2 regions of the Halomonas huangheensis genome follow, and region 1 is predicted to be linked to the other one. Evidence: riboswitches for the same ligand, from Rfam matches in the RefSeq annotation. Region 1 holds a riboswitch; the other holds the start of a gene.

Region 1 (14,731 bases):
TCCGGCATCGTGGGCAGCGGCCAGCAAGCGCTCCATTTCATGATCGGTGAGCCCCGGAATCACAGGCGAAATCAGGGTTCCCGCCGGGACACCAGCTCGATTGAGGCTGGCAATGACCTTGAGGCGTGCTTCGGGACTTGCCGCTCGCGGTTCGAGGTGGCGTTTCAGGTCGCGATCCAGACTGGTCAGACTGACGAAGACCTGTACCAATCGGTGGCGTGCCATTTCAGTCAGCAGATCAAGGTCGCGTAGAACGAGACTGCCCTTGGTGACGATCGTCAGCGGATGTCGGCACTCCAGCAACAGCTCAAGCAGTTCACGAGTCGTACCCAGATCCGCCTCGATGGGTTGATAGCAATCGGTATTGCCGGACAGGTTGATGGGACGGCACTCATAGCCTGGTTTGCAGAGCTCTTCGCGCAGGCGTTCCACCAGCCCGGTGCGGGCAATCAACCTGGTCTCGAAGTCCAGCCCCGGTGACATGTCCCAATAGGCATGACTCGGTCTGGCGTAACAATAGATACAGCCGTGTTCGCAGCCGCGATAGGGGTTGAGGGAACGGTCAAAGGGTAGATCCGGCGAACGGTTCCAGGACAGCGCACTACGTGCCTGTTCCTCGGCGATAACCGTGGCGATGCGTGTCTCTGCGGGTTCCTGCCACCAGCCGTCATCCACCGCTTCACTGTGGGTTGGTGCGAAGCGATTGGCTGGGTCGAGGGTAGCGCCGCGCCCCTTGTAGGCTGGCCGGGAGGTATCTGAGCCCATGATCGTGCTCTCTGCCATTGGGTATATGTATAAATATATAGTTTATGCTCGGGGCTGCAATATCGATATGGGCACAAAGGGTGCTGTTGTAATCAGTTCGATATTTTTGTTATGTTATATCATAACTAATGTGTTTAATGTATATTAGTAACTGCCTCGAATAGGGTACTCCATTTCCGCCACCTGGATATCGATACATGAAGCTCGCGTGTCACGCTCTGGCAATGTTGTCTATTCTGCCCGCTACCCTTGCCATGGCAGACTCTGACGATTATCCGTTGTCTCTCGCCAACTGTGGCAGAGAGATCAGCTTCGTATCGGCACCGGAGCGGGTGGTGACGATCGGACAATCCGCCACCGAAATCCTCTATGCGTTGGGGGAGGGTGACAAGGTTGTCGGCACCTCGGTGTGGTTCAACCCGGTATTGCCGCAGTTCCGTGAGATCAATGCCGGTATCGAGCGTATTGCCGACAATGATCCCAGCTTCGAAGCAGTGGTGAATCGTAAACCCGATCTTGTCGCTGTCCAGTATGAGTGGCATGTCGGCCCCACTGGCAGCGTTGCCACCCGGAGCCAATTTCATGACTTGGGCATCGCCAGCTACATCATGCCCGCCGATTGCGATACCAAGAATAATGCCACCGGTGGTGACGGTACCCGCGTCGCCGCCTTTTCCACGGACTCGATCTACAAGGGCATCACCGAGCTGGCGATGATCATGGATGCCCGGCAGCAGGGCGATGCGCTGGTCGCAGAGCTCAAGTCTCGTGAGAGCCGTGCCATCACCCGCGCTGAAGGGCTTGAGCTCCCGGACGATCTGTCGGCGGTGTTCTGGTTCTCGTCTCCTGATGCGGCGACTGATCCTTATGTCGCTGGCCGTCTGGGGGCGCCGGGTTACATGATGGACAAGCTCGGCATTCGCAATGTGATTGAATCCGATGAGGAGTGGCCTACCGTCGGCTGGGAGACCATCGCCAGAGCTGATCCGGACATCATTGTGGTCGCGCGTATGGATCGCCGCCGTTATCCTGCCGATGATGTCGAGAGTAAGCTTGATTTTCTGCACAGCGATCCTGTGGCCCGTGAAATGTCGGCGGTAAGGAATGGACATATTGTGGAAATGGATGCCCACGCCATGAGTGCGACCATGCGGACGATTTTCGGCCTCGAGACATTGGCCGATGCCCTGTCGACCATGTCCTTGTCACCATGATGAATACTGCACTTGTTTCCCTGGCGCTGCCGAGGGAGTTCCGTTGGCGTTGGGTGTGGTTGACGCCGCTGATCCTGTTTGGCGCATTGATTGCCGGCACCGCTATCGGAGAGACATCGATCTCGATGGCGACTGTCCTCAAGGTGTTGGCCAATCAGTTGTTGGGTGCGAACTATGTGGTCGATCGGATAGATGCTGGCATCATCTGGAACTACCGTCTGAGTCGTGCCATCGTTGCCGCTGGCTGCGGTGCCGGGCTGGCGCTGGCCGGTGTCGTTCTGCAGGCACTATTACGCAATCCGCTGGCCGATCCGTATCTGATGGGAATATCGGCGGGTGCCTCGACCGGCGCGGTGGCCGTGACTGTCGTCGGTATCGGTGCCGGCGCTTTCACTCTCTCGGCAGGCGCCTTTGCCGGGGCCGGGCTGGCGTTTGCTCTGGTGGTGCTGTTGGCCCATGTGGCCAGCGGTGGTGCCTGGAGCGGGCGTAGCAGCCAGGCGAACGGAGTCATCATTCTCGCCGGTATTGCCGGCTCACAACTGTTCAGCGCCTTGACTGCCTTCATGATCGCCAAATCTGCCAGTGCCGAGCAGGCCCGCAGCATCATGTTCTGGTTGCTGGGCAATCTCTCCGGCGTACGCTGGGACGACGTGGTGCTGGCGGTGCCCACGGCGCTAGCGGGGCTGTTGATATGCCTGTGGCACAGGCGGGCTCTGGATGTCTTCACCTTTGGTGCCGATAGTGCCGCCTCGATGGGGATTGCTGTGCGCCCGGTGCGCAGCGTGTTGATTGTCAGCATGGCATTGGTGACTGCAGTCATGGTCTCGATGGTCGGTGCCATCGGCTTCGTCGGACTGGTGATCCCACATGCCATGCGCTTTATCGTCGGTAGTCGTCACACTCGTCTGGTACCGGCTTCGGCACTGGCCGGTGCGGTTTTTCTGATCGGCTCGGATATCCTCTCGCGCACGCTGGTGTCAGGGCAGGTATTGCCGATCGGTGTCATCACCTCGCTGATTGGTGCCCCGGCCTTCGCACTGATCATGATCAGAGGCATGAGAAGACGATGAAACTGAGTGCTGAACAGCTCGAATGGACCGTTCAGGGACGCCGGCTGCTGGATAATGTCAGCCTCGAGGTGGAGCCCCGCGAGATGTTTGGCCTTGTCGGCCCAAATGGTTCTGGCAAGACTACATTGCTGCGTCTGCTTGCCGGCTTGCGCAAGCCTCGTCGTGGCGCGGTGATGGTGGATGATCGAGCAATGTCGGGAATGCGCCGGCGGGACATTGCTCGCCACGTAGCTCTGGTCGAGCAGCAGGCCGATACCACGGATCGCGTCACGGCACGCCAGGTCGTGTCGCTGGGACGTACACCATTTCTCTTGCCGCTACGTCCCTGGTCCAGCGACGACGATGCGGTCGTCGAACGTGCGCTGGGGGATGTCGATATGCGGCATCTTGCCGATCGGCTCTGGCATACGCTATCCGGTGGCGAACGCCAACGCATTCATATTGCTCGCGCCCTGGCTCAGCAGCCGAAGATCCTGTTGCTCGACGAACCGACCAACCACCTCGATATCCGCCACCAGTTATCAATTCTGCAATTGGTCCGACAGCTGCCGGTCACCGTGGTGATTGCTCTGCACGATCTCAACCAGGCCATGAATTGCGACCGTATCGGCGTAATGGACAAGGGGCGGTTGATTGACGTCGGGCCTCCCGGCCAGGTGCTGACCTCCACTCGACTGCGCCACACCTTTGGCGTTCATGCGGACCTGATCGAGGATCCGCTCGATGGCAGCCATATCATGCGTTTTCGCAATGTGGTGTAGCTCTTATGGCGGGGGCCAGTAGCGACTGGCGTGGTGTAGTTAAGCGTGGTTCAGCGCGGTTGGAGCGGCCTTCGGGGCGGATACGCCAGCCGTCGATCTGTTAAGCTGCGTTGCACAGCGGTGGTGACCAACCGCCATCGACTTTCCCCTGCCTGGCGAACTGGAATAGCTGAGTGAGCAATCTCGATATCATGCTGGAATCTATCCAGCCGGCCTGCGCCGCTAGCCGAGCCGCGGCCCTGGCACGTCTCGACCAACTGACTAAACCGCGAGGCAGCCTCGGGCGTCTTGAGTGGCTGGCGGCTGAGTTGGCGGGGATTACCGCGCAACCTTTGCCGCGCGTGGATGCTCCAGCGGTGTTGGTGTTTGCGGCGGATCACGGTATCGCCGCCGAGGGCGTGTCGGCCTTCCCCCAGGAGGTCTCGGCGCAGATGGTCGCCAACTTTGCTGCCGGTGGCGCAGCGATCAATGTGCTGGCGAAGCAGATCGACGCCTATCTGGAAGTGGTGGACGTAGGCGTCGTCACCAGTTGCGAAGGCATTGAAGGCGTGATTATCGATCGGGTGCGCAATGGCACCGGCAATATCGCTGTAGAAGACGCGATGTCACTCGATGAAGCCCGCGAGGCGCTGATGGTCGGAGTGCGCGCGGTGGAGCGAGCGCGTCATCAGGGCTGTCGTAGCCTGATCCTCGGCGAGATGGGCATTGCCAATACCAGTAGCAGCAGTGCGCTGCTCGCCGCCTGGACAGGGCTGTCGCTACAACAGGTCGTCGGGCGAGGCACGGGCATCGATGATCAGCGGCTGGCGCACAAGTGCCGGGTCATCGAAAAGGCATTGTCGAGGGCGCGTACCGAAGCCGATCCGCTTGCCGTGTTGGCTCAGCTTGGTGGCCTTGAAATTGCCGCCATGGCGGGCGCTTGTCTGGCCGCCGCTGCAGCGCGATTACCGGTGGTGGTGGATGGCTTTATCGCCACGGTCGCCGCTCTGGCAGCCACGCGACTCTGCCCCGACGCCAGCGACTACCTGATTGCCGGCCATCGTTCCGATGAGTCCGGGCATGGCCATGCATTGCAGGCGCTTGGCGTAGAGCCGTTGTTATCCCTGGGCCTGCGGTTGGGCGAGGGCAGTGGCGCGGCATTGGCGTATCCGCTGTTGCGTTCGGCTTGCGCGGTACTCGCTGAAATGGCCACCTTTGACGATGCAGGAGTCACGGCAGAGCCGGAAACCAGGCCGTTATGATCCTGTCTCCCGAACTGGCCTTGATGGCGATGCTGGGGCTGTGCCTGGACCTGGTGATCGGCGATCCCCGTTGGCTACCGCATCCGGTGGTATTGATGGGCAGGGCCATCGCTGTCCTCGAACGGCAGTGGAATCGCGGTTCGCCCCGACAGCGACGTTGGCGAGGCGTGTGTCTGACGCTGACGGTGGTTATCGCCAGTTGGATGATCGCTACCTTGTTGCTTGCGGTGCTCAGTGCAATCAGTGTCTGGCTGTGTGTGTTTGCCGAGATCCTGTTGCTGGCATCGTGCCTGGCGACTCGCGGGCTGGTCAGCGCGGCTCACGCAATATATCGGCCTCTTGCCGCCGGCGATCTCGTCGCGGCACGTCGCGCGGTGAGTCATATTGTCGGCCGTGACACCACTCAGTTGGATGAGCGTGGTGTGACCCGAGCCTGTGTCGAGAGCGTGGCCGAGAATACCGTCGATGGCATCACCGCGCCGCTGGTATGGGCGATGCTGGGTGGGGCTCCGCTGGCACTGGCCTACAAGGCGGTCAACACGCTGGACTCGATGGTGGGTTATCGCAATCAGCGTTACGCGGACTTCGGTTGGGCATCGGCCCGGCTGGATGATGTCCTCAACTGGCTGCCCGCACGCCTCACCGCGTTCGCGATGTGGCTGCTATCCTGGGGGCTGCCTGGTTTGCACAGTAGCGGCGCATGGCGAGCCACCTGCGCTCAGGCTCCTCGCCATCCCAGTCCCAACAGTGGCTGGCCGGAAGCCATGGCCGCCAACCTGTTGGGTGTGCAGTTGGGGGGACGTAACCACTATGGCGATCAGATCTCTGAGCGAGCGTTGCTGGGCGAACCGCGTCAGCAATTGAGTGCGGAACATATCAAGGGCGTGGTGCACTGTCTGTACGCCGGTACCCTGGGTGTCTGCTTGATGCTGGCAGGAATGGTGCTGCTGAAGCTGGTGCTGATCAACCTGTACTGATCGACCTGTACGGATGAGGATGATGCTGTGAAGATGTCGATGAGCGGGGCCGCAGATATGACGCAACCAGGGCCGTGGCCTGCACACGGTGGCCAGGCAGGCGCGATATTCGAGCAGTTGGGAGTTCGGCCGTCGCCAGGCTGGAAGGACCTCAGTGCCAGCCTCAATCCACTCGGTCCTCCCGATTGGGTACCGGACTGGTTAAGCCGCAATCTCACCGAATTGTATCGCTACCCCGATGGCCAATGCCGAGCGGCTCGCCAGGCGCTTGCCGAGCAGCATGGGTTGGCGGAAGAGCAGGTGTGGCTGACCAATGGCGGCGCGGAGGCCATCGATCTGGTGACACGCGCTTACCGTGGAGGACGGGCGCTGATCGTTGAGCCGACCTTCGGTGAATATGCGCGGTCCTGTGCCGCCAGTGGCCTGTCGGTCGAGCGTATTGCTCTGGCGGGTGAGGACTTCCAGTTGCCGCTGGCAGCACTCATCGACCGACTTGTGGATGTCGACCTGATGTTTCTTTGTCGGCCCAATAATCCTACCGCGACCTGCGTGTCACGCGAAGAGATCGAAGCGTTGCTCGAAGCCGCGCGCAGCAGCGACACTCTGGTGGTGGTCGATGAAGCCTTCATCGAGTTCGCCGTGGAGCAGACGCCGCTCGATGATCTGTTTGAGCGGGATTATCCGTTGGTGCTGCTGCGCTCACTGACCAAGTTCTACACCCTGCCGGGGCTGCGTATCGGCTATCTGCTGGCCAGTGCCGAGCGCATCCAGCGCTTTGCCGCCGGCCAGAGTGCCTGGAGTGTCAATGGTCTGGCAGCTTCGATCGTTCCGCATCTGCTGGAGGATCACGCCTTCGCCGAAGCGACCAGCCGGTGGGTGGCGACCGAGCAACGACGTGTGCCGATGCGTATGCGCAAACTGGGGTTGGTGGTAGCGGAGTGTCATGCCAATTTTGTGTTGTGTCGGATGGCGGGTGAGGCCACGCCAGCTGACGGCGAAGCACTGCTGCGTCATCTCGCCGAGAATGGCTTTATCGCCCGGCATACCCATACCTTTGCCGGCCTCGACGGTGCCTGGCTGCGTCTCGCACTGTCCACGCCGGCGATCAATGATGCGCTGTTGGGTGTGTTGCAAAACCTGTTGCAGAACGTGTCGAAGGCCGGGCTGGATACGTTACCGAACTGCGCGGACGATGCTGGTGGAGCTACCAGGTGATTGCCTTCGTCAGTGGCGGAGCCCGCAGTGGCAAGAGTCAGGTGGCGGAGCGGCTCGCTGAGAAGCTCTGGCGGCAGCGGGGAAGGCGGACGCGTCTCTGCTATCTGGCAACCGCCGCACGCAGTGATGGTGAGATGTTGCAGCGCATTGATCATCATCGCGAGCGCCGTGGTGACGACTGGGTGACACTTGAAGCCCCGGTGGACCTGTTCACGGCCTGGCGCCATGTGGCTGCGGGCGATACGGTATTGCTGGACTGTTTGACGCTATGGGCCAGCCAGCTGATGTTCGCCAGCGCGTGGAGTGAGTCTGATGGGCGCGCAATGTTGCAGCGCCTGGTGGCGGATGCTCGTCAACGCGATATCGCGCTGGTGGTGGTATCCAATGATCTCAATGAAGAACTGCCGCCGTCGGATGCGTTGGTCTGGCAGTATCTCTCGTTTCTTCAGCTTCTCCACCGCGACATGGCTCAGCAGGCGGATCGTGTCATGGAAGTTGTGGCGGGATGCCCGCTCGATTGGAAGGTTCAAGATCCCGGTGTTGAAGCGTGGGAAAGGAGTCCACAGGATGGTCGATGAGTCGCTGCCGCCTCGCGCCACATGGCGTGATGCATTGGAGGGGCTGGGGCTGGCGCTGCAGTTTCTGACCCGCTTGCCGTTACCGGTACAGTGCCGGTGGAATCCCGCTACGCGGCGTTGGGCAGTATGTGCCTACCCGCTGGTGGGATTGCTGATTGGCATGTTGCTGTGGGCAGTGTCCGCAGTGTTGGGTGCATTGCCCGAACCATTGCTGGCCTTGTTGCTGGTCTCGCTGTGGGTCGCCATTTCCGGTGGCCTGCATCTGGATGGATTGATGGACCTGGCCGATGCCCTGGGCAGTAATGCCTCTCTCGAGCGTCGCTGGGAAATCATGAAGGATTCCCAGGTCGGCAGCTTTGCGATTCTGGCGTTGGTGTTTCATCTCGCCTGGAAGCTGGCGCTGGTGTGTACGCTGTTGGCATCCGAGGCCAGCGCGCTGTGGCTGGTGGTGGTTCCTGGCCTGGCGCGCTTCATGGCCGTGGCGCTGTTGGTTCGTGTGCCCGCGGCGCGTCCGCATGGATTGGCCCATGCCTGGCAGCAGGGGCTGGGGTGGTGCGACCTGGCCCGAGCGGCGATTGTTCCGCTGGTGATATGCCTGGTGGCGGGCAGTATGGGGCTGCTGTTGCTGGTAGCTTGTCTGGTGTTTGTCGCTGGTGCTGTGGCTGTCGTAAGGCGCCTGTTCCAGGGCATCAATGGCGATATGTTGGGCGCCGCAATCGAAGGAGGAGAAGTATGGCTGATGGTATGTATCTCGAGTTGGTGGTGGTTCGCCATGGTCTGACGCAATGGAACCTCGACAAGCGTTACCAGGGACAGCGCGATATCGAACTGCTGCTGCCGGATGCACTACCCGATATGGATCGCCTGCGTGACGAGTTGGCCGGGGAGCATTTCGATGCCGTGGTCAGCAGTGATCTCAAGCGCTGTCGTCAGACACTGGCACATATCTCCGAAGGGCGGGGCTGGCCCGAGGCACGTCGAGATGAGCGTCTGCGTGAGAATGACTTCGGTGAGTTCGAGGGTCGTAGTTGGGAAGAACTGAAGGAGCATGCCATCTATCGCGATTGGATCGACAGCGCTGGCGAAATGGCCCCTCCCGGTGGTGAATCGGCGGAGCAGTTGCGTCAACGATTGCACCTTGCGTTAGGCGATATCTTCGCTCGGGCGCAGGCTGAGCAGCACCGTAAGGTGTTGGTCGTCACCCATGGTGGTGTGATCCGTGAACTACGTCGTGTCCATGACGGTGTCGCGTTCTGGGATGGCGTAGTCGGCCAGGCCGCGGGGCGGCGCTGGGTATTTATCCAACAGTCGGGAGAATGGCAATGCAGCTCTTCCTTGGCGGTGCCTGCGCCGGCAAGCGAGATTGCGTAAGGCAACGTTTTCCCTTGGCACATTGGCTAACCGCCGGACAGGCTCTGGATCGAGGCGCGGAGGTTGACGAACTGCCGCTGGTGATCGACGGCTGGCTGGACTGGTTGGCTGAACAATTACGGGAACATGATGACGAGACACTACGCAAATATTGGCAGGCTGGACTGAACCTTTGGTCTCGGGTGTCATCTGGCGAGAATGAAAGCAGGACTGAGATCATTCTGATCGTACCGGAGGTCGGGCGAGGCATCGTCCCGCTTGAGTCCGAGCAGCGGCGGCTGAGGGATCTGGCCGGCTGGCTGGCCCAGGACGCCGCATGTGTGGCGCAGCAAGTGTGGTATGTACGCCATGGACTGGTCCGTTGTCTCAAGTCATCTCTTTCTAACCCGTGAGTAACGTGGCGTCTGTCGCACGCCGTTTGACGCCCGCGACGGCCACTGCTAGTTTACGCGACACTCTCAGGTGCCCCGCAAGCACACGAGGGAAAGTCTTGAGCGCACACCGTCTCGGCTTTCCCGCAGATGTGTTGGGGTGAAACGGGAAGTCGGTGATATTCCGACGCTGCCCCCGCAACGGTGATCGAGTTAAATACGGCCCATGAACGCCACTGTGTACTGCATGACAGTCACGGGAAGGTGGTCGTATCCAACACCCTGTGTTGACTCGTCAGCCCGGAGACCGGCCTGAGATTCCATGCCAGGGGCGGTGGGCTCCCGACGGCAAGGTGCTCTCTTATCCGACGCCTCTCCGTTGCCATCCCTCCCTGGAAGACTCAGGGTTCACGTCATGCGGGTGCGCATGGCGCCAAGGGATACCTACATGCTTCGCTCCTTCACCCCCGGCCGTGTCGGCATCTTGCCAGGGCTTTTTGCCGCGCCCTGGCTGCTGGTTGCCGAGGCCAGCGCCCAGACATCCGATAACAACGACGCAACCATCACCCTCGATCCAGTGGTGGTTTCCGCGACCCTTACACCGCGTACTGCCAGCCAGTCGCTGGCCTCGGTCAGTGTTATCGACAAGGAAACGCTGCGCCGTCGTGACCCGGTCAGCCTGACCGATGCGCTGCGCGGTCAGCCAGGCGTTGATATGTCGACCAACGGAGCCTTCGGCAAGAATGCCAGCCTGTATCTGCGCGGCACCGGCAGCCAGTCCGCGCTGTTGATGATCGATGGTATCCGCCTGCGTTCCGCCACCAATGGTGGACCGGGGTGGCAGTTCCTCGATCCGCAGATGTTCGAGCGTATTGAAGTCGTGCGTGGCCCACGTGGTGCACTGTACGGTGCCGATGCGGTGGGTGGTGTGGTGCAGTTGTTCACACGTGATGATGGTGGCGGCGAGCCCAGGCCGAGCATCAGCATTGGCGGTGGTTCGCCCGATGGTGTACGCGGTTTTGCCAGCCTGGCCGGGGAGAGCAAAGGGACCCACTACCAGTTCAGTGCCAGTCATCTCAACACCGGTGGCGCACCGGTGCGTGAAGGTGGGGAAGACAAGGGCTACGACAATACGTCGGGGCTGGTGCGTGTCGCGCAGGACCTCGCTGGCGGCGGACAACTGGGTGTGATTGGCTTGCGGGCCAGCGGTAATACCGAGTATGAGGGTGGCGACTCGGATTATGTACAACAGGTGGCCGGTGCCTTTGCCGAGCTGCCGGTGACCGGCAACTGGACATCGCGAGTGACCCTGAGTCAGGCTCAGGATCAACTCGATGATTACGCTGATTATGGCTACTCTCGTTTCGACACCACTACTCATACCGCGCGTTGGGACAATACCTTCAATATTGGTCGCCATGAGCTGGTGGCTGGTGCGGAGTACCTCGAAGATAAAGTCGACAGTTCCACCAACTTCGACAATGACAGCCGTGACAACGTCGCGGTCTTTACCCAGGCCCTGCTGGATTTCGAGCCCTTCAGCGTACAGGCTGGCCTGCGCTACGATGACAATGAGTCATATGGTGAAGAGGTGACCGGCCAGTTGGCGCTGGGCTATCAGTTGGATTCTCATCACACGCTGCGTGGCAGCTATGGCACCGCCTTCCGTGCCCCGACCTTCAATGAGCTCTATTACCCGGACTATGGCAATCCCGATCTCAATGCCGAAGACTCCGAGAGCTGGGAGCTTGGCGTGCGTGGCCAGTTCCGGAACGCCTTCTGGGATCTCGCGCTGTACCAAACGGATATCGAGGACATGATCGCCAATACCCGGCGCGATGGCATTTCTGCGCCCTATAACGTCAACAGCGCACGCATTCGCGGTATCGAACTGTCGGCGGGTATCGATATCGACCAGTGGAGCCTGGCCGCGGCGGCGACCTATACCGACCCAGAGGATCGCGATACTGGAAACCAGTTGGCTCGGCGTGCGACCCAGACCCTGCGACTGGATGCCGACCGCCAGTTGGGCGATTGGAACCTGGGAACCTCCTTCGTTGCCCAGAACCACCGCTACAACGATGAGGCCAATGACCAGCGCCTGGCGGGTTACGGCAGCCTGGATCTGCGCGCGGGCTGGCGCTTTGCGCCGGGCTGGAAGGCCCGCCTGTCGGTGGAGAATGTCTTCGATCGTGAGTACGCGACCTCGAGTTCTTTCGAAGGCTGGGACTATATCAATCCTGGCCGTACCGCATGGCTGACCGTCGGGTTCGGCGAATAATGGTGGGTAGGCAGCAGGTGCGCATCGGGCTATTGACGCTATGGGCCGCCGTGCTGCCTGCCTTGAGCTATTCGCTGACGGTGCAAGCCGCGTCAGCCTGTGTGATGGATGATGCCGAGCAGCAGGTGTGTCTGGAGCATCCTGCCCAGCGTATCGTCGCGCTGTCCCCCAGCGTCACCGAGTTGCTGTTTGCCGCGGGAGCGGGTGATCAGGTGGTGGGGGCGGTGAGTTTCAGTGACTACCCACCTCAGGCCGAGGAGCTACCACGTATCGGTAGTTACGACCGCCTCGATCTGGAGGCGTTGCTGGCGCTGGAGCCTGATCTGGTCGTCGCCTGGGCGGGGGGCAATCCGCGAGAGCAGATCGAGCGGTTGGGCGAGCTGAACATTCCTGTATTCCATGCTGATGCTGACAATTTCGAGGCCATCGCCACGACGCTTGAGCATTTTGGAACTCTCGCCGGAACCAGCGAGGTCGCTCAACGGGCAGCCACCAGTTTGCGTCAGAACGTCAGTGAGCTGACCGAGCATTATCACGATGCCGAGCCGGTGGAGGTGTTCTACGAGGTGTGGGAAAGTCCGTTGATGACCGTCAACGGTGAGCATTGGATCAGTCGTTCACTGGCGCTGTGTGGTGGCGTCAATGTCTTTGCCGATCAGGCTCCGCTAGTGCCGCGGATCGCCGAGGAGGCGGTGTTGGCAGCCGACCCTGAAGCCATCATTAGCGGCGGTATGGGCAAGGCTGACTCCACCTGGCTCGAGGCCTGGCGGCGCTATACGCAGATGCAGGCCGTGCAGCGCGATAACCTGTTCTTCATCAACCCCGATCTGGTACAACGTGCCACCCCTCGCCTGGTCGAGGGCACCCGCGCGCTCTGTCAGCACCTGGAGACCGTACGTGCTCGCCGCTGATCATTCCCGTGCCGCTCTGCAGGGCGCGCGCTTCAGGCCGCTACTATGGCTGGCGCTGCTGGGCCTCGCGGCCATTCTGGCGTCGCTGGCGTTGGGCAGTGTCAGTCTGGCACCCAGCGAGATGCTGGCCACGCTGGTCGGCAAGGGCAGCCCATTGCACCATACGCTGGTGTGGGAGCTGCGCTTACCACGTGCGCTGGCCGCGTTCGGCACTGGTGCCTTGTTGGCTCTGGCAGGCGCCTTGATGCAGGTATTGTTGCGTAATCCGTTGGCCGATCCCTATGTGCTGGGGCTGTCCGGCGGGGCGTCGGTGGCGGCGTTGCTGGCAATGCTGGCCGGTCTGGGCACAGCCCTGGTCTCGGCGTCGGCCTTCGTCGGAGCGCTGGTGTCGACGCTGATTGTTTTCGCCCTCGCCCACGGTAGCGGCAGTTGGACGCCAGCTCGCCTGCTGTTGACGGGTATCGTCCTGGCATCTGGTTGGGGGGCAATCATCACCTTCCTGCTCGCCGTCAGTCCGGTTGAGCAGCTGCCGGGCATGCTTTACTGGCTGATGGGCGACATGGCTTATGCTGGCAGCCCCTGGCCGGTACTCAGCGTTGCCCTGTTGAGCATGCTGGTGCTGGTGCCATTGGGGCGCACACTCAACGTGCTGGCGCGCGGCGGGTTACAGGCCGCGGCGCTGGGTGTGGCGGTACGCCCGCTGGAATGGTTGTTGTATCTGGCTGCCAGCCTGGCCACTGCGATTGCGGTGACGACTGCCGGGAGCGTGGGATTTGTCGGACTGATGGTGCCGCATATGCTGCGGCTTCGCCTCGGGGCCGATCAGCGGTTGATTCTGCCGGCCTCGTTGCTGGCCGGTGGCGCACTGCTGACCTTTGCCGACACTCTCGCGCGTACGGTGATCGCGCCACAGCAGCTGCCGGTGGGCGTGATTACTGCATTGATCGGCGTGCCGACCTTTCTGTATCTGCTGCACCGTAGCCGGAGTTGACTGCCATGCGCCTGCATTGTGATGCGTTGCAGATCGATATCCCCGACCGCTCTCTGGGCCAGGCGTTGTCACTGACGGTGGAGCCTGGCAGCCGCTGGGGGATTCTCGGGCCCAATGGAGTCGGCAAGACCACACTGTTGCATACGTTGGCGGGGCTGCGTCAACCGGCCGACGGGCAGGTGGTTCTCGGTGACCGGCCGCTGGCCAGTTGGCGGCGGCGTCAGGCGGCGCAACATGTCGGTCTGGTGTTTCAGGAGCGTCATGACGACTTTCCAGCGACGGTGCTGGAGACCGCGCTGATCGGGCGCCATCCATACCTGCGTGCCTGGCACAACGAGAGCGCCGAAGATATCGAGCGTGCTCATCTGGCCCTCAAACGGCTGGGTATCGACCACCTTGCCCAGCGCTCGCTGGCCACGCTGTCCGGTGGTGAGCGTCAGCGAGTCAGTATCGCCACGGTGCTGACGCAATCGCCGGATATCTGGCTGGCCGATGAGCCGACCAATCATCTCGATCTGCATCACCAGGTCGAAGTCATGGCACTGCTCGATGAGCAGGCGCGTCATGGCAGTGCGGTGGTGATGTGCCTGCATGACCTCAATCTCGCCGCGCGCTGGTGCGATCATCTGTTGCTGTTGTACCCCGATGGTGAGGCGTGCTGGGGGCCGCGGGACGAGATGCTGGTGACCAGCGCCCTGGAACGGCTCTATGACCAGCCGTTGATCACCGCGGATATCGATGGTGTGCCGGTATTTCTACCGCGTGCGGCAGCCTTTTCCTCTACACCATTCCCACCCGCATCATTCCCATCCACATCATTCCCATCAGCAGCGGCTCAAGGAGAATCTCATGACACGACCAGACGTGGATCCTGAACGCCACGCCCAACGCATGGCCCACCGACAGCGAGTCATGCGTGAACGCATTGCCCGTGCCGATCGCGAACAGGGCGTGCTGTTGGTACTCACCGGCCCCGGCAAGGGCA
Region 2 (14,731 bases), 1.4 Mb from region 1:
TCGATCAGACCGCTGCCGAAGGTCTGCGCCGCCTGACACAGCGCCAGCATCTGCTGTCGCGTCAGACGGCCATGGAACGGACGAACGCGCACCAGCAAGCCATCGCCGGAGGCCATCGGCTGCCAGGCACCGGGGCACCAGCCCTTGACCAGCGGAGCCGTGCTTGCGCCGCGACTCATATCGACGTGCCTTCTGCGCTCGACATGCCGACTTCGCGGCCCTCATCGAGCTCCAACAACAGGTCCTGCAGCGCCGCACCATGCTCGCCGGGTTCCTGCCACAGCCCGCGCTGGGCGGCTTCCAGCAGGCGTTCGGCCATTTCCTCCAGGGCGGCGGCATTGTGTTGGCGCAGAAAGCGCTGATTGGCCGGGTCAAGCACCAGCGCCTCGGTGACCTGGGCATACTGATAGTCGGCCACCAGTTCGGTGGTGGCATCGTAGGCAAACAGGTAATCCACCGTGTCTGCCATTTCGAAGGCGCCCTTGTAGCCGTGCTCGCGCATGGCATGAATCCATTTGGGATTGAGTACCCGCGAACGGATCACCCGGTTCAGCTCTTCCTTGAGGGTCCGGATTCGCGGCCGTGCGGGGTCGGCATGATCGGCGTGGTAGATCGCCGGTGTTGTGCCACCGAGCATTCTTGCGGCATTGCTCATGCCGCCCTGGAAGGCGTAATAGGTACTCGAATCGAGGATGTCGTGTTCGCGGTTGTCCTGGTTGTGCATGACCGCATCCAGGCCCGCGAGCTGCTGCTCGAAGGCCGCTCGGGCGGCGGTGCCGGACTCGGGAAACTGACCATAGGCGTAGGCGCTTGCGCGTAGATATTCCTCGGCCAGATCATCCGCGCCCTGCCAGGCACGGTTGTCGATCAGTCGATCGAGACCGACGCCATAGTCGCCGGGGCGACTGCCGAAGACGCGATAACTTGCCTCACGCGCGGCGGCATCGGCGCTCAGTCCCTGTGACTCAAGCTGCTGCTGACGCGCGACGATACTGTTGCGAATGCTGTTGCTGTCCCCCGGCTCGGCATAGGCGGCTACTGCCTGAACGGCGCTATCGAACAGGCGAATCACATTGGGGAAGGCATCGCGGAAGAAACCCGACACCCGCAGCGTGACATCCACCCGCGGACGTCCCAGCAACATGGCGGGAATCACCTCGATATCGACCACGCGCTGCGAGCCCAGCGACCACACTGGCCGCACCCCCATCAGCGCCAGTGCCTGGGCAATATCATCACCGCCGGTACGCATGGTTGCCGTGCCCCAGATCGACAGCCCCAGGCGACGCGGGAAGTCACCGTTGTCCTGCAGGTAGCGCTCGACGAAGGCCTGGGCCGATTTCTCGCCCAGCGCCCAGGCGGCAGGCGATGGAATCGAGCGGTTATCGACGGTGAAGAAGTTACGCCCGGTGGGCAACGTATCCAGACGCCCGCGACTGGGTGCGCCACTTGGCCCCGGCGGAACAAAGTAACCGCTCAAGCCATCCAGCAGCGACTGGATTTCCATCTCGGCCCCGCGCTGCATCGCCGCCCATACCGTGTTGCGGGCATAGCGCAGCAATTCTGCAGTGGTCGGATACTCCCGCGCCAGTTCGTCGAGCGAGCCCTCGGCCGGAGCGTTCTCGGCCAGTACGTTCTCAGCCAGTACGTTCTCAGCCAGTACATAGCCGGCTACCAACCGATGGGCCAGCAACTCCAGTCGTTCACGCGTATCCGCCGCCGTGCGCCACAGCGACGTATCCAACTCTTTCAGCACTTTAGGCCTGGGGCCTTGCCAGGCCTCGGCTCCAGCCTTCAGCGGGTCGAAGTCGGCCAGATCAAGGTCGTCTGCCAGGTTATGCAGCAGGCCGCGCTGTGTGACCGACTCGCCGCGTGGCAGGCGCAGGATGGCGACCAGTGTGGCCGCCAGCTTGTCGTGCTTCGGCAGGCTACCGAGCACATGCAGGCCATGGCGAATCTGGGCTTCCTTGATATCGCACAGCCAGGTGTCCAGTTCGTTGAGCAGCGCGTCATCGTCGTCACGATCCATGCCATGGGCCAGCTCCTGGTCGATGCCGGACTCACGCAGATGCTCGACAATGCGCTCGCGCAGCAATGCCTCGCGCCGTGGGTCCATGCCCAGTGCCTGGTAATACTCATCGGCCAATGACTCCAGCTCCGCCATGGGACCGTATAGCTCGGCTCGCGCCAGCGGCGGCATCAGGTGATCGATGATCACCGCCTGGCTGCGACGCTTGGCCTGGGCGCCCTCACCGGGGTCGTTGACGATAAACGGATAGAAGTGCGGCAGCGGCCCCAGTGCGATATCCGGCCAGCATTCGGCGGACAGCGCTACGCTCTTGCCCGGCAGCCATTCAAGATTGCCATGCTTGCCGACATGGATGACCGCATCCACCTGATAGTGATCACGCAGCCAGAGGTAGAACGCCAGATAGCTGTGCGGAGGTGCCAGTTCGGTATCGTGATAGGACTGGGTCAGGTCATCGATGAAGTCGCGTTCGGGCTGGATACCGACGAAGGTGTCGCCGAGGCGAATACCGGCGATCATCAGCCGTCGCTGGCGACACTTGGGATCGTCCTCCGGCACGCCCCAGCGTTGTAGCACGGTGTGGCGCAATGCCTCCGGCAAGGTCTCGAACCACGCCTGGTAGTCCTCCAGCGCGATGCTCTGCCAACAGGGTCGCAGGTCCAGTTCGGCGTGCTGATTGGTGACCGCACCCTGCAACAGCTCGATCAGCGCATCACCATTGGCTGGCACGCCGTTCACTGGATAGCCTGCCGCCTCCAGCGCCTGCAGAATCCGCAGCGTCGACTCCGGCGTATCCAGCCCGACACCGTTACCGATGCGACCATCGCGGTTGGGATAGTTGGCGAGGATCAGGGCCAGCCGCTTGCGTGCGTTCGGCTGCTGTCGTAGTACGCAATAACGCCGGGCCAGCTCGGCCACAAAGGCCGCGCGCTCGGGGTGCAGCGCATGGCGAATGATCGGCAACTGGCAGCGCTCGCTGTACAGCGCTTGTGTCTTGAAAGCCACGGCACGGGTGATGATTCGCCCGTCCATTTCCGGCAGCACCACCTGCATCGCCATGTCGCGACTGCGCAGGCCATTGCTGCCTTCGCTCCAGTCCTCCTGTGTGCTGCTCGACAACACCGCCTGCAGCACCACCGGCCGTCCCGTCAGCAGCACGCCATCCTCCGTATCCCCCTCATCGTCAGGGCTGCGGTTGATGGAGAACCCGGTGGTATTGACGACCAGCATCGCCCCACTGTGTTCGAGCAGATGATTGACGAAGGCCAGACAACGCTCTTCCTTCAGCGAGGTCACCGCCACCGCCAATGGCTCCAGGCCACGACGGCGCAGCGCTTCACTCAGGCCATCCAGCGCCTGAGTATTGGCCCCTTGCAGATGGCTGCGATAGAACAACAGTAGACACACCGGACGCCCGGCAATACGCTGCTCTCGCCACTCACTCAGGGTGGCTTCCCGTCCCTCGCGATCAGCGGTGGCCGGAAGGTACAGCAGGGCATCGGGCATGCGCCGGGGCTCGCGCCAGTTCAGCTCCAGCCCCAGACACTGCTCACCGACACAACGCAGCAATTGCTCGGCGTTGTCGGTGCCGCCTTCGCGCAGGTAGCGCCAGACCCGATGCGCCAGCTCCAGAGGTACGCTGGAATCCTTGAACAGTGCCTCATCCGGCGCATCGCAGCCCGGCACCACGATCAACTGACGCTGCGGGTCATCTGCAGCCCATGCCAGCAACCGCTCATACCCATAGCGCCAATAGCCGCGACCACCAAGCAGCGACACGATCACCAGGCGGGCCTTTTCCAGCACGCGATCCTCATAGAGATCGTAGGCCGCTGGCTTGACCAGGTGCATCCAGTTGGCAAGCCGCAGTGTCGGATAGTCATCGGCCAGCCGCTCGACCGCCTGGGCCAGCGCCGACAGGCTGCTGTCGGCAGCGGACAGGATGACGACCTCGGCAGGCTCCTGCTGCAGATCGACGATACCTTCATCGTCGACGAACCCACCGGGCCTGGCGGCAAACAGATGCATCAGGCGCTCACATCAATCTCGGTAACATCGTCGATCTGTGCGGCGGATAACGCCTTGCGCAGTGCCGCTTCATCCAGTGACCTGCCGATGATCACCAGTTGCGTGTGGCGCACTTCGTCCTGACGCCACAGGCGATCGAAATAGCTTTCCAGACGCTCGCCCACGGCCTGGACCACCTGACGCATGGCCTTGCCGGGAATCGAGGCAAAGCCCTTGGCGCGATAGATCTCCTGGTCCTTCAGCAACTGCCGCAGGGCACCAGCCAGCGCCTCGCCATCGACGTCTCCCAGCCGGATGACGCAGGAGTCGAAATGATCGTGGGCATGGTCGTGATGGGCGCCTTCGGCATGATGGCGATCATGATGGTTATCGATGTGATCGATATGCTCCTCGCTCGCCGCACCGATCCCCATCAACGCCTCCAGTCGCGTGCTGTCGCCTGCCAGCGTCTGATCGATGAACAGCGTCTTGACCGAGTCCGGCACACGCTTTTGGATCAGCGCCTCGACCCGCTCGCGCTCCCCGGCTTCCAGCAGATCGGTCTTGCTGACCAACACCAGGTCTGCGGCGCTTAGTTGGTCGTCCAGCAACTCGCGCAGGCTGGGGTCATGATCAAGACTCTCATCGGCACGGCGCTGCGCCTCGACCCGCTCGACATCAGCGGCATAGCGTCCGGCGGCGACCGCCGGCCCGTCGACCAGGGTAATGATGGCATCGACCGTGCAATGCTGACGGACCTCCGGCCAGTTGAAGGCCTGCACCAACGGCTTGGGCAGTGCGAGACCACTGGTCTCGATCAGGATATGGTCAATGTCGTCACGGCGTGCCACCAGCTTCTTCATCACCGGCAGGAATTCCTCCTCCACGGTGCAGCAGATACAGCCATTGGCCAGCTCATAGATGCCGTCATCCGCCTCGGATGACGGACGTTCATCGTCGCAATCCAGCGCACAGCTACGTAGCAGATCGGAGTCGATATCCTGCTCGCCAAACTCATTGACGATGACGGCGATACGCTTGCCGGTCACACCGCGTAGCAGACTCGCCAGCAGCGTGGTCTTGCCACTGCCGAGAAATCCGGTCACTACCGTGGCGGGAATCTTGTTCAGTTGCATGCGGGAAACTCCTCAGGAGAACAGTCGTTCAGCGTATCGCCGCGCAACAGGCGCGCCACGGCGATGGGATTGTTGGGAAAGAACAGGTGCAGATAGGATGCCGTGAGACGGCGCACGCGATAGATGGCCTCGCCAGGCGCGGGATGACGCTGGCGTCGGCCATGGGCGATAGGCTCTGGGGTGCCTTCACTGACCGAACGGTGATGGGCATGGCCGCGAATCGCGCCCTCGGGCAGCTCGGCGGTCTGCATGCCCTGGCAGCCATTGCGGCCACGCATCCAGCCGTGGCCAGCCATCAGCCCCAGCATGCCGTGGGTCTGTTCAGCGTGATCCGTCAGCGTCTCCAGGCAATAGAGCATGCCGCCGCATTCGGCGAGAATCGGTTTATCCGCAGCGAAGAAATGCCGGATATCGTCTGCCAGCGAAGTGTTGGCCGCCAGTCGAGCGCCATGCAACTCGGGATAGCCACCCGGCAACCACAGCGCGTCACAGACCGGCAACCGCGCGTCATTCAGCGGCGAGAAGAAACGCAGCTCCGCTCCCATCTGTTCCAGCAGATCGAGATTGGCCTGATAGATGAAGCTGAAGGCCGCATCACGAGCCACTGCGACAACGAGCCCCTCGAGCATGGGAGGGATGCTGGCCTCGGGACGGGCATCGCCTGTCACGGTGTCAAGAGCAGGAGCAAATTCGACCGCTGGCATGGCGAGCAGCGCCTCGCCCAGCGAACGCGCTGAAGGCTCTGTCAGCAAGGCACTGGCTCCGGCCTCGAAGCGGGCTTCCAGGTCGTCGCGAATCTCCTCGGCCTGCACCAGCCCCAGGTGCCGCTCGGGTAATGCCAGCCCGGCGTCACGCGGCACCGCCGCCAGTAGTGGAATCGAGTCCGGCATTGCCGCTTCAATCAATTCACGGTGGCGTTGCGAGGCACAGGCATTGGCGATCAGCCCGACCACCTGGATGTCATCACGAAACCCAGCCAGACCGGAAACCAGTGCTGCCACCGTCTGGGCCATGCCCTTGACGTCCATAACGATCACCAGCGGCAGGCCGAAGCTGGCGGCGAGGTCGGCACTGGAAGGCTCACCGTCATACAACCCCATGGCGCCTTCGACCAGAATCAGGTCCGCGTCCAGCGCTGCTTCGTACAGTCGCTGGCGACACCAGGCCTCACCCGCCATCCACAGATCCAACTGTTCGACTGGCTGACCGGATGCCTGAGCCAACACCTGAGGGTCGAGATAATCCGGGCCGGTCTTGAACACCCGCACCCGCTTGCCCTGATTGCGCAGCATCCGCGCCAGTGCTGCGGTGACCGTGGTCTTGCCCTGCCCCGATGATGGCGCAGCGATAAACATCGCCGGACAGGCTGCGGTAGTAACCGGCAAATGCTCGCGCTGTTCGATGTGAGAGCTGATCGTATCAGTGGTCATGCCAGTACCTCGCCAGACAAGGGGCGATAGCAAGCATCCAGCTGCCTGGCAATCCTCTCCGCCTGGCCGCGCTTGACGCTGGACTGTTCGGTATCCACCACGATGCAGTCGCCCAATGGCGGCAGGTCACCGACAGACTCTCGAGTGCGGCCATCGGTAATCAGGTAGGTGCGCACATGCAGACCGGGCTGCTGGCGCCGCCATTGCTGAATCATGTTCACGGCACGCTGAACAGCCGCGCGCAAAGGTGTTCCTCCACCTGCCCGAAGGGTATCGAGTCGCTTGACGAGTTGCGCAGGAGCACGGCGGCGCGTCATCAAGGTGCTGACATCATCGTTACCGAAGCCCAGCACCGCCATCTGCTCGCGGGCGGCATAGGCCTGGCGCGCCAGAGCCTCGACCAGCCCCTTGGCACGGCCCAGCAGTTGCTGACCCAGCGTAGAGCCGGAGGTATCCAGCAACACGAAGTGCAGCACCGTCTGTCCACTCCGCGCTTTGCGATAACGCAGTCGCTGTGGCGGCCACTGGCCATGGTTGGCCAGCAGGGTGTTGAACCAGTCCGGCGATTGCGTATCGGCGCGTGTCCGTCGCTGCCCGGTCTGCCGCCCCTTGCGGTTGCGGCGAATGCCGGGTGGCTGATGGGAGATGTCCGCCTTGATATGCGGTGTGTTGATTTCCTGGAATTCGGGTAATGATGTCGCACGGGCCTGCTGCTGCACCGGTGGCATGGCACCCCACTGCCCCTGTTCGCCTGGTGTGCTTGACTCACTTGCATGCTCCGCCGAGCGCTCCCCCATCGTGGAAGCAGGTGCTTCACCAGGCGGCTCTCCAGCACCAGAGCCACCGCCACCTGACGGCTCATCAGGTGGAGAGCCGGGAGGCATTGAATCAGAAGGCGGAGAATCGGGAGACTGGCTAGCTTCGGCGTCGCGGGTGCGGCGATGGGCCAGTACCCAGGGTTCGACGATGTCGATGTCCTCTCGCGTCACTACATCGCTTCCACGCCAGGCAGCATGGGCCCGCGCAGCGCGGTGCCAGCTCACATCGGCACGCATCCCTTCAACACCCGCCGCATCACAACGAGTGGCAATCTGCTCATAGCAGCCATCGGATACGGCAATATCTGCCAGGGCTTCACGTGCGGCCTCGATGCGCTCTGTCAGCGCCAGTTGCTCGGCACGATGGGCCGCCAGGCAAGCCTCGGGGTCACGTTCGAACGCCTCGCGTTGCTGCACGATGGCGACCCGCTCCTCGACGCTCGGCGTCGCCTGCAGTTGCAGACACAGGCCGAAGCGATCCAGCAGCTGCGGGCGTAGTTCGCCCTCGTCCGGGTTCATGGTGCCGATCAGGCTGAAGCGTGCCGAATGGGCGTGGCTGATGCCGTCACGCTCGACGGTATTGATGCCTCGCGCGGCGACGTCGAGCATCACATCCACCAGGCTGTCCGGCAGCAGATTGACTTCATCGACGTAGAGCACGCCACCATCGGCTCGCGCCAATAATCCCGGCTGCAACCTCGCCTCGCGCTCCGACAGCACCTGTTGCAAGTCGAGGCTGCCAATCAGGCGATCTTCACTGGCTCCCAGCGGCAGATTGACGAATGGCGGGCGCTTGCCCTCGGCATCCTGCGGCAGGACGTCGGCCAAGGCACGAGCCAGAGTCGACTTGGCACTGCCCCTTGGGCCACTGATCAACACGCCCCCCACTCGGGGATCGATGGCATTGATCAGCAATGCGGTCTTGAGCGCCTGCTGACCGACGATGGCGACAAACGGAAACTCAGGCGGAAGTGTCATGAGCCACCAGCAGCGGTGCCTGGGTCAGGCGCCTGAGGACAAGCGTGCACAGCAGACCGGCCAACAACCAGAACAGCAGATTGGTGATGCCAGTGGCCCAGATGAACTCTCGATGCAACTCGTTCAACGCCTGCACCACTTGAGGGTCAGGGTGGCTGAACATCGGCCCTTCATGACTCGGCACCCAGCTATAGGGCACCAGCAGTAGCGGCAACCCGAGCAGACGCTTCCAGCCAGTGGCCAGAATCAGCAGCGCCAAGCCAGCGGCAGCAGCCACCACAGTGGTGATCCACCATGTCTGGCGGGCTTCGAGCGCTGCCGCCGAGGCACCGGGAATCTCCGGCGGCAATCCCAGTGACGGAGCGACGAAGATGGCGAGATAACCCAGCACCCCGACCGTCAGACCCGCGAGGGGCGTCAGCGTCAGGCGTCCCCGATCATGGAGTTGATTGAGCAATACCAGCAGGATGGCGGCAAAGCCGATGCCGGCACCGATATTGGAGACCATGGTGTAGAACAGCCGCTCGCCACCATCGGCCGGTGCCCAGGCCTCTCCCCCATGGTGGTGGTCATGATCACCATGCGCCTGCTCGTGGTTATGGCTATGATCATGGCCCAGGGCCATATCAGCACCACCGACGTTGAGTTGTTCTTCAACCTGAACGTCAGACTGTCCTTCAAATTGCTCTGCCGCCAGCAGAATGGGCGTCACGCCTATCACCTGCATGGTCGTCATCGCCAGCCCAAGGACAATACCGATCAGGCAGGCACGCAGTATCAGGGAACGGAACATCGCGAATCCTCCAGAATGCATTCAATACCTACGCCGCCGGTGCAGTCATGACGACTACACGGCGGCAATGACCATCAAGTCCCGCTCAGTGGCAGGGAAAGACGAAGACGTGTCGGGTATCGTGGGCCGCGTTATGGGCCACATTCATCGGCAGGAAGCCGACGGCATAGAGAATCAGCGCGCCAAACAGCACCACGGCGCCCTGCTGGAGAGCCGTCAATCGGGAATGGGAACGCGCAGAACGCTGGGAGGAAAGCGTGGAAATGGAAGACATCTTGTACCCCTGGGTGCCCGCCGCACCGCCATTGGATGGATCAGTGTGACAGGCCGGTCTCCGGGCTCGATGAGCGCGTTTCCAGTGGAGAAACGCAGTCGCCTGCACCTTCCCGGCCGGGGCCAGTGGTCTCTGCAAGCTACTCATTCATTACCGTTGCGGGGGCAGCGATGGGATTGGCCAAAACACGGCCGTACCATACTTCTCGATTATCCCCTGAATGGCAGGGGCACCTGTCTCGATTCGATTATCGTAAAGCAATTTTCCAGACAGGTGCAATCTGCATGCTCAAGTATCCCGAGAAGAGATGCCGCTGGATCTCTCGGATAGCCACTCGGCCAGCGGGTGTTCAGCGTCCAATGTCTGCTGCCAGCCGTTGTGATGCACCAGCTGTTGCAGAGGCAGCCGCGAGCGCCATCCCCTGGCTTCCAGCTCCGGCTGCTCGAGGAATTCACTGACATAACCGACACACAGATAGGCCAGCGGATATACCGATTCCGGCAGTTCCAGTACCTGGGCCAGGCGTTGCTGATCGAGGATGCTGACCCAACCGACGCCGATCCCCTCTGCGCGTGCGGCCAGCCATAGGTTCTGTACCGCCAGGCAGGTACTGAACAGGTCCGTCTCGACGATGGTGTTACGACCCAGCACCGTGGGACCGCCCCGACTGCGATCGCAGGTGATGCAGATATTCAGCGGGCTATCGAGGATGCCCTGCAACTTGAGGGCGAGATAGGAGGAACGTCGTTCACCATCGTAGTTGTCGGCCGCTCGGGTATTTTCGTGCTCGAAATTCTCCAGCACCCGGCGCCGCACCTCGATGCTATCGATCACCAGGAAGTCCCAGGGCTGCATGAAGCCGACTGAAGGTGCATGGTGAGCGGCCTCCAACAGCCGCCCCAGCACATCAGAGGGAATCGGATCGGGCAGGAATTGGGAACGCACATCACGACGCTCGTAAATGGCTCGGTAAAGCCCACGGCGCTCTTCCTCACTGAAGTCCTCACTAAAGGAGTGATGCGAGCGAGTCATTGATGCTCTCCACGGCAGATAGCGGAAATCGGCAGCATTGCGCCGCCCTGACGCCATGGAGCAGTCAGCGAAGACTTCCAGGCTTTCCTTTTCAATTCAACACACTGGGCAGGTCAATTCAACACACTGGACAAACATAGGCAACCTGGCAGCACGTCACTACCACCAGATCGGATCAATCGGTTCAACAGGGAGAGGCTTCAGATCACTGCAGGGTCACCACCAGAGAATGCCCGGAGCCGCAACGGCTAGTACGATCACCTGCGAAAAATCCACAAGACGCTTGTTGTCTTCACTGAAGGCCCCATTGGCAAAGAAGTCGTCGAAGAAGGTATTCACGGTGGCATGAAAGCTCAGGAAAGTGGCCATGATCAGCGCATACCCCGCTCCCGCAGCAATCACCCCGGAACCATGAAGCAGCATCAGTATCGCGATCACAACACTCGCCCTGAGCAGCAGGCGACGTACCCTGTTGTCGTATTCGTGCTCATAGGTTTCCTGCCAGCTCAGCAGCCAGCAGAGACCCTCGGACTCTACTAGATGGTCAATGCCTTTCATCTCTCTCCCCTGACGAATCAAGCGTGACAGTGGTCACGGCTGTCCGGCCATGGCCCCAATGGAGTCACGGTATCAGCAGAAGATTAAGCTGCGCTTACGCGTGGTTGAGCGTCGATAATTCCAGCCAGGGAAGATCGTCGACAACGATACCAACCCGGCGCACATGGCACGGTATCGACCATGATGACGCCAGGCGAGGGGATATCACAGCCACCGTCACGACACCGGGAACATACCCTCCGATATTCAGGAAATGTCCTACATGGCTACGTCACAAACCCGCCGGACAAGGATAGCGACGATCAGAGGTGCCGGCCTTGACCACTTGCCCCGGGACATCATGACCGACCAGTTCAGGAAGCGTTGCCGACAGTGCGATTAGCGCTTCCAGATCAACACCGGTGTCGACGCCCATCTGCTCGAACATGTGCACCAGATCCTCGGTACAGACATTGCCGGTGGCACCTGGCGCGAACGGACATCCGCCGAGGCCGCCCAGCGCCGCATCGAAATGCTGGATGCCCGACTGCCAGGCCGCCAGACAGTTGGCCAGCCCCATGCCTCTAGTATTGTGCACATGCAAGGTAAAGGGTGTCCGGGACCAGCGGGTCACCACCGATTCACACAACCGTGCCACCTGAGCCGGATTGGCCATGCCAGTGGTATCGCACAACGACACGCCCTGTACGCCGAGCTCCAGCAGCCGCTCGACAAATCCCACTACGCGAGCCTCCGACACATCACCGTCAAACGGGCAGCCGAAGGTCGTCGACAGCGAGGCATTGATGAACACCCCACTGCCCTGCGCGAGGCGGATGATCTCGGCAAACTGCTGCAACGACTGCTCAGGAGTCATGCGTAGATTGGCCCGGCTGTGGGAATCACTAGCCGACATCACCAGATTGATCTCATCGACGCCGCTCGCCAGCGCTCTCTCGCAGCCCTTGACGTTGGGCACCAGTACCACGATATCCACGCCCGGGACCCGGCGGATGCCTTCTACCACTTTCGCTGCATCGGCCAGGTTGGGGATCGCCTTCGGAGACACGAAGGACGTGGCTTCGATCTTGTCCAGCCCGGTCGTACTCAGGCCATCGATCAGACGAATCTTGTCCTCGGTAGTGACCCACTGCTTCTCGATCTGCAGCCCATCTCGCGGCGCCACATCATTGATATAAACCCGCTCACCACGATGAGACATGCTTCGCTCCTGATTCTTCACGCCCGCCTGTTTCTTCACGTCCGCACCATTCCTCTCATCGTGCATTACAGAATGCCCCTCTCGCGCAGCTTGTGTTGGGTCTGCTCATCAATGCCCAGTTCGTCCAACACCTCACGCGTATGCTGACCGAGCTCCGGCCCTCCACCACTGATCCGTCCCGGTGTGCGGCTGAGCCGGGGCAATACACCCGGCACCTTCAGCGACGACCCGGAAGCCAGTTGGATGCTCTGGATCATCTCGCGGGCCTGATAGTGCGGGTCACTGACAATGTCCTCAGCGGTATAGGGGAAGCCCACCGGTACTCGTGCCGCTTCCAGCACCTCAAGAACATGCTCGCGGGGATGCTCGGCGGTCCACTGGCCGATGGCACCATCGATCCGCTCGGCATGCGCCGTGCGTCCGTCGTTGTGCGTCAGACGCGAATCCTCGGCGAGATCATCACGCCCAATGGCGACCATCAGGCGCTTGAAGATGCTGTCGCCATTGCCGGCAATCAGCACGTAATCACCACCACGACAGGCATAGGCATTGGAGGGGGTGATGCCCGGCAGTGCACTACCACCAGGCTGGCGAATCTCCCCGGTCGCATCGTATTCGGGCAGCAGGCTCTCCATCATGCCGAACACCGACTCATACAGTGCCACATCGATAAACTGCCCCTTGCCACTACGTTGACGCTCCTGCAGTGCCAGCAAGGTGCCGATTACCGCATACAGCGCCGACAGGGAATCGCCGATGCTGACGCCAACTCTCACCGAAGGTTCTCCAGGCTGACCAGTCAGGTAACGCAACCCGCCCATGGCCTCACCGACTACCCCAAAACCCGGTTTGTCACGATAGGGGCCGGTCTGCCCATAACCCGAGACACGGACCATGATCAAACGCGGGTTCAGCGCCGAAAGCTCGCCCCATCCCAGGCCCCAGGACTCCAGCGTGCCCGGCCGAAAGTTCTCGACCACCACATCACACTCGGTCACCAGGCGACGTACGATATCCTGGCCCTCGGGGTCACGCAGGTTGAGCGTCAGCGAGCGCTTGTTGCGTGACTGCACATGCCACCACAGCGAGGTGCCGTCCTGCAGCTTGCGCCAGCGACGTAGCGGATCTCCTACGCCCGGCGGCTCGACCTTGATCACATCGGCACCAAATTCACCCAGCAACCTGGTCGCAAAAGGCCCGGCGATCAGTTGCCCAAGCTCCAGTACTTTAAGCCCCTCCAGTGCCATACCACCTGTTGCCTGATCCGACATCTTGCGTCTCCAGTCCTGTTGTCATGTATGGTTGCAGGATGGCGCAGCGCCCCACCTACAGCAATTCGGTATTGGTCCCATTTGACGTCGCAACGGACAACGTCTCGTGGGTACGACCTCTCTGCGCCCGCCCGGGATGCCCACCACAGCTCCCTGGTTGATAAACAACAATTACAACCGGGAAACACCGCCGCCATGACCAGACAGGCAGACTTCGATTACATCATTATCGGCAGCGGCGCAGCGGGCGCCATACTCGCCCATCGCCTGAGTGCCGATGGTAGATTCAATGTCTGCCTGCTGGAAGCTGGCCCAAAGGATCATCATCCGTTCCTTCATGTGCCAGCAGGCTTCATCAAGATGATCTTCAATCCACGCTTCGCATGGCAGTTCAAGACCGCACCCAATGCGCAAACCTGTGAACGCGAAATTCCCATTCCCCAGGGACGAACGCTAGGTGGCTCGACCTCGATCAATGGACTGGTGTTCAACCGAGGCCAACAGGCTGATTACGATCACTGGGCGAATCTCGGCAACAGCGGCTGGGACTATCAAAGTGTGCTGCCTTACTTCAGAAAGATCGAGCATCGCAAGGAGGGAGATGAGCAGCTACGCGGTCGCGACGGCCTTCTCCCCGTCAGCGATATCGACTGGACCCACCCGATTTGTGAAGCCTTCATCGAGGGCGCTGAACAACAGGGAATCCCTCGCAACCCGGACTACAACGGCGCGTATCAACAAGGCGTAGGTTATTTCCAACGCACCATCCATCACGGCCTACGCATGAGTACTGCCCGCGCCTACCTCCGGCCTGCAATGCGACGCCCCAACCTCACTCTCCTCTGCAACTCCCTGGCCACTCGTGTGCTGTTCGACGGCAAGCGGGCAACCGGCGTGGAATACCTTGATCTCAAGACTCGCGCGCTCACTCGTCTGACGGCCAGGCGCGAAATCATCGTCAGCGCGGGGGCAGTCAATACCCCGAAGCTGCTGCAGCTATCCGGGGTCGGGCCGCGCGAGTTGCTCGACTCAATCAACATTCCTATCGTCCATGACCTGCCCGGCGTGGGCGCCAACCTCAAGGACCACTACTCGGTACGTATTGTGGGACGAGTCCGCAACAGCACCACGCTCAATGAGCAAGCTCGGGGTCTACGACTGGTACGCCAGATTGCCAACTGGCTATGCCGTCGCCCCAGCATCC

Evidence for each region. A riboswitch is a leader RNA that binds a small molecule or an ion and turns the genes downstream of it on or off. The one in region 1 is predicted to bind cobalamin.
Region 2: another riboswitch for cobalamin. It lies ahead of AR456_RS20875 (CbtB domain-containing protein); the one in region 1 lies ahead of AR456_RS12845 (TonB-dependent receptor domain-containing protein).

The regions. Positions count from the first base shown of each region.
Region 1 is NZ_CP013106.1:2,947,703-2,962,433, reverse strand. Features, by position in the region: gene AR456_RS12900 (PA0069 family radical SAM protein) at 1-765, opposite strand, end outside; gene AR456_RS12895 (ABC transporter substrate-binding protein) at 963-1,979, shown strand; gene AR456_RS12890 (FecCD family ABC transporter permease) at 1,976-3,049, shown strand; gene AR456_RS12885 (ABC transporter ATP-binding protein) at 3,046-3,810, shown strand; gene cobT (nicotinate-nucleotide--dimethylbenzimidazole phosphoribosyltransferase) at 4,002-5,051, shown strand; gene cbiB (adenosylcobinamide-phosphate synthase CbiB) at 5,048-6,028, shown strand; gene cobD (threonine-phosphate decarboxylase CobD) at 6,086-7,243, shown strand; gene AR456_RS12865 (bifunctional adenosylcobinamide kinase/adenosylcobinamide-phosphate guanylyltransferase) at 7,240-7,821, shown strand; gene cobS (adenosylcobinamide-GDP ribazoletransferase) at 7,811-8,602, shown strand; gene AR456_RS12855 (histidine phosphatase family protein) at 8,554-9,192, shown strand; gene AR456_RS12850 (bifunctional adenosylcobinamide kinase/adenosylcobinamide-phosphate guanylyltransferase) at 9,144-9,584, shown strand; cobalamin riboswitch at 9,684-9,893, shown strand; gene AR456_RS12845 (TonB-dependent receptor domain-containing protein) at 10,012-11,844, shown strand; gene AR456_RS12840 (cobalamin-binding protein) at 11,817-12,755, shown strand; gene AR456_RS12835 (FecCD family ABC transporter permease) at 12,742-13,746, shown strand; gene AR456_RS12830 (ABC transporter ATP-binding protein) at 13,752-14,621, shown strand; gene cobO (cob(I)yrinic acid a,c-diamide adenosyltransferase) at 14,596-14,731, shown strand, end outside.
Region 2 is NZ_CP013106.1:1,542,470-1,557,200, reverse strand. Features, by position in the region: gene cobG (precorrin-3B synthase) at 1-179, opposite strand, end outside; gene cobN (cobaltochelatase subunit CobN) at 176-4,057, opposite strand; gene cobW (cobalamin biosynthesis protein CobW) at 4,057-5,172, opposite strand; gene AR456_RS06980 (cobyrinate a,c-diamide synthase) at 5,163-6,602, opposite strand; gene AR456_RS06975 (AAA family ATPase) at 6,599-8,398, opposite strand; gene AR456_RS06970 (CbtA family protein) at 8,382-9,191, opposite strand; gene AR456_RS20875 (CbtB domain-containing protein) at 9,277-9,465, opposite strand; cobalamin riboswitch at 9,500-9,717, opposite strand; gene bluB (5,6-dimethylbenzimidazole synthase) at 9,754-10,497, opposite strand; gene AR456_RS06960 (hypothetical protein) at 10,714-11,055, opposite strand; gene AR456_RS06955 (hydroxymethylglutaryl-CoA lyase) at 11,327-12,256, opposite strand; gene AR456_RS06950 (CaiB/BaiF CoA transferase family protein) at 12,322-13,527, opposite strand; gene AR456_RS06945 (GMC family oxidoreductase) at 13,723-14,731, shown strand, end outside.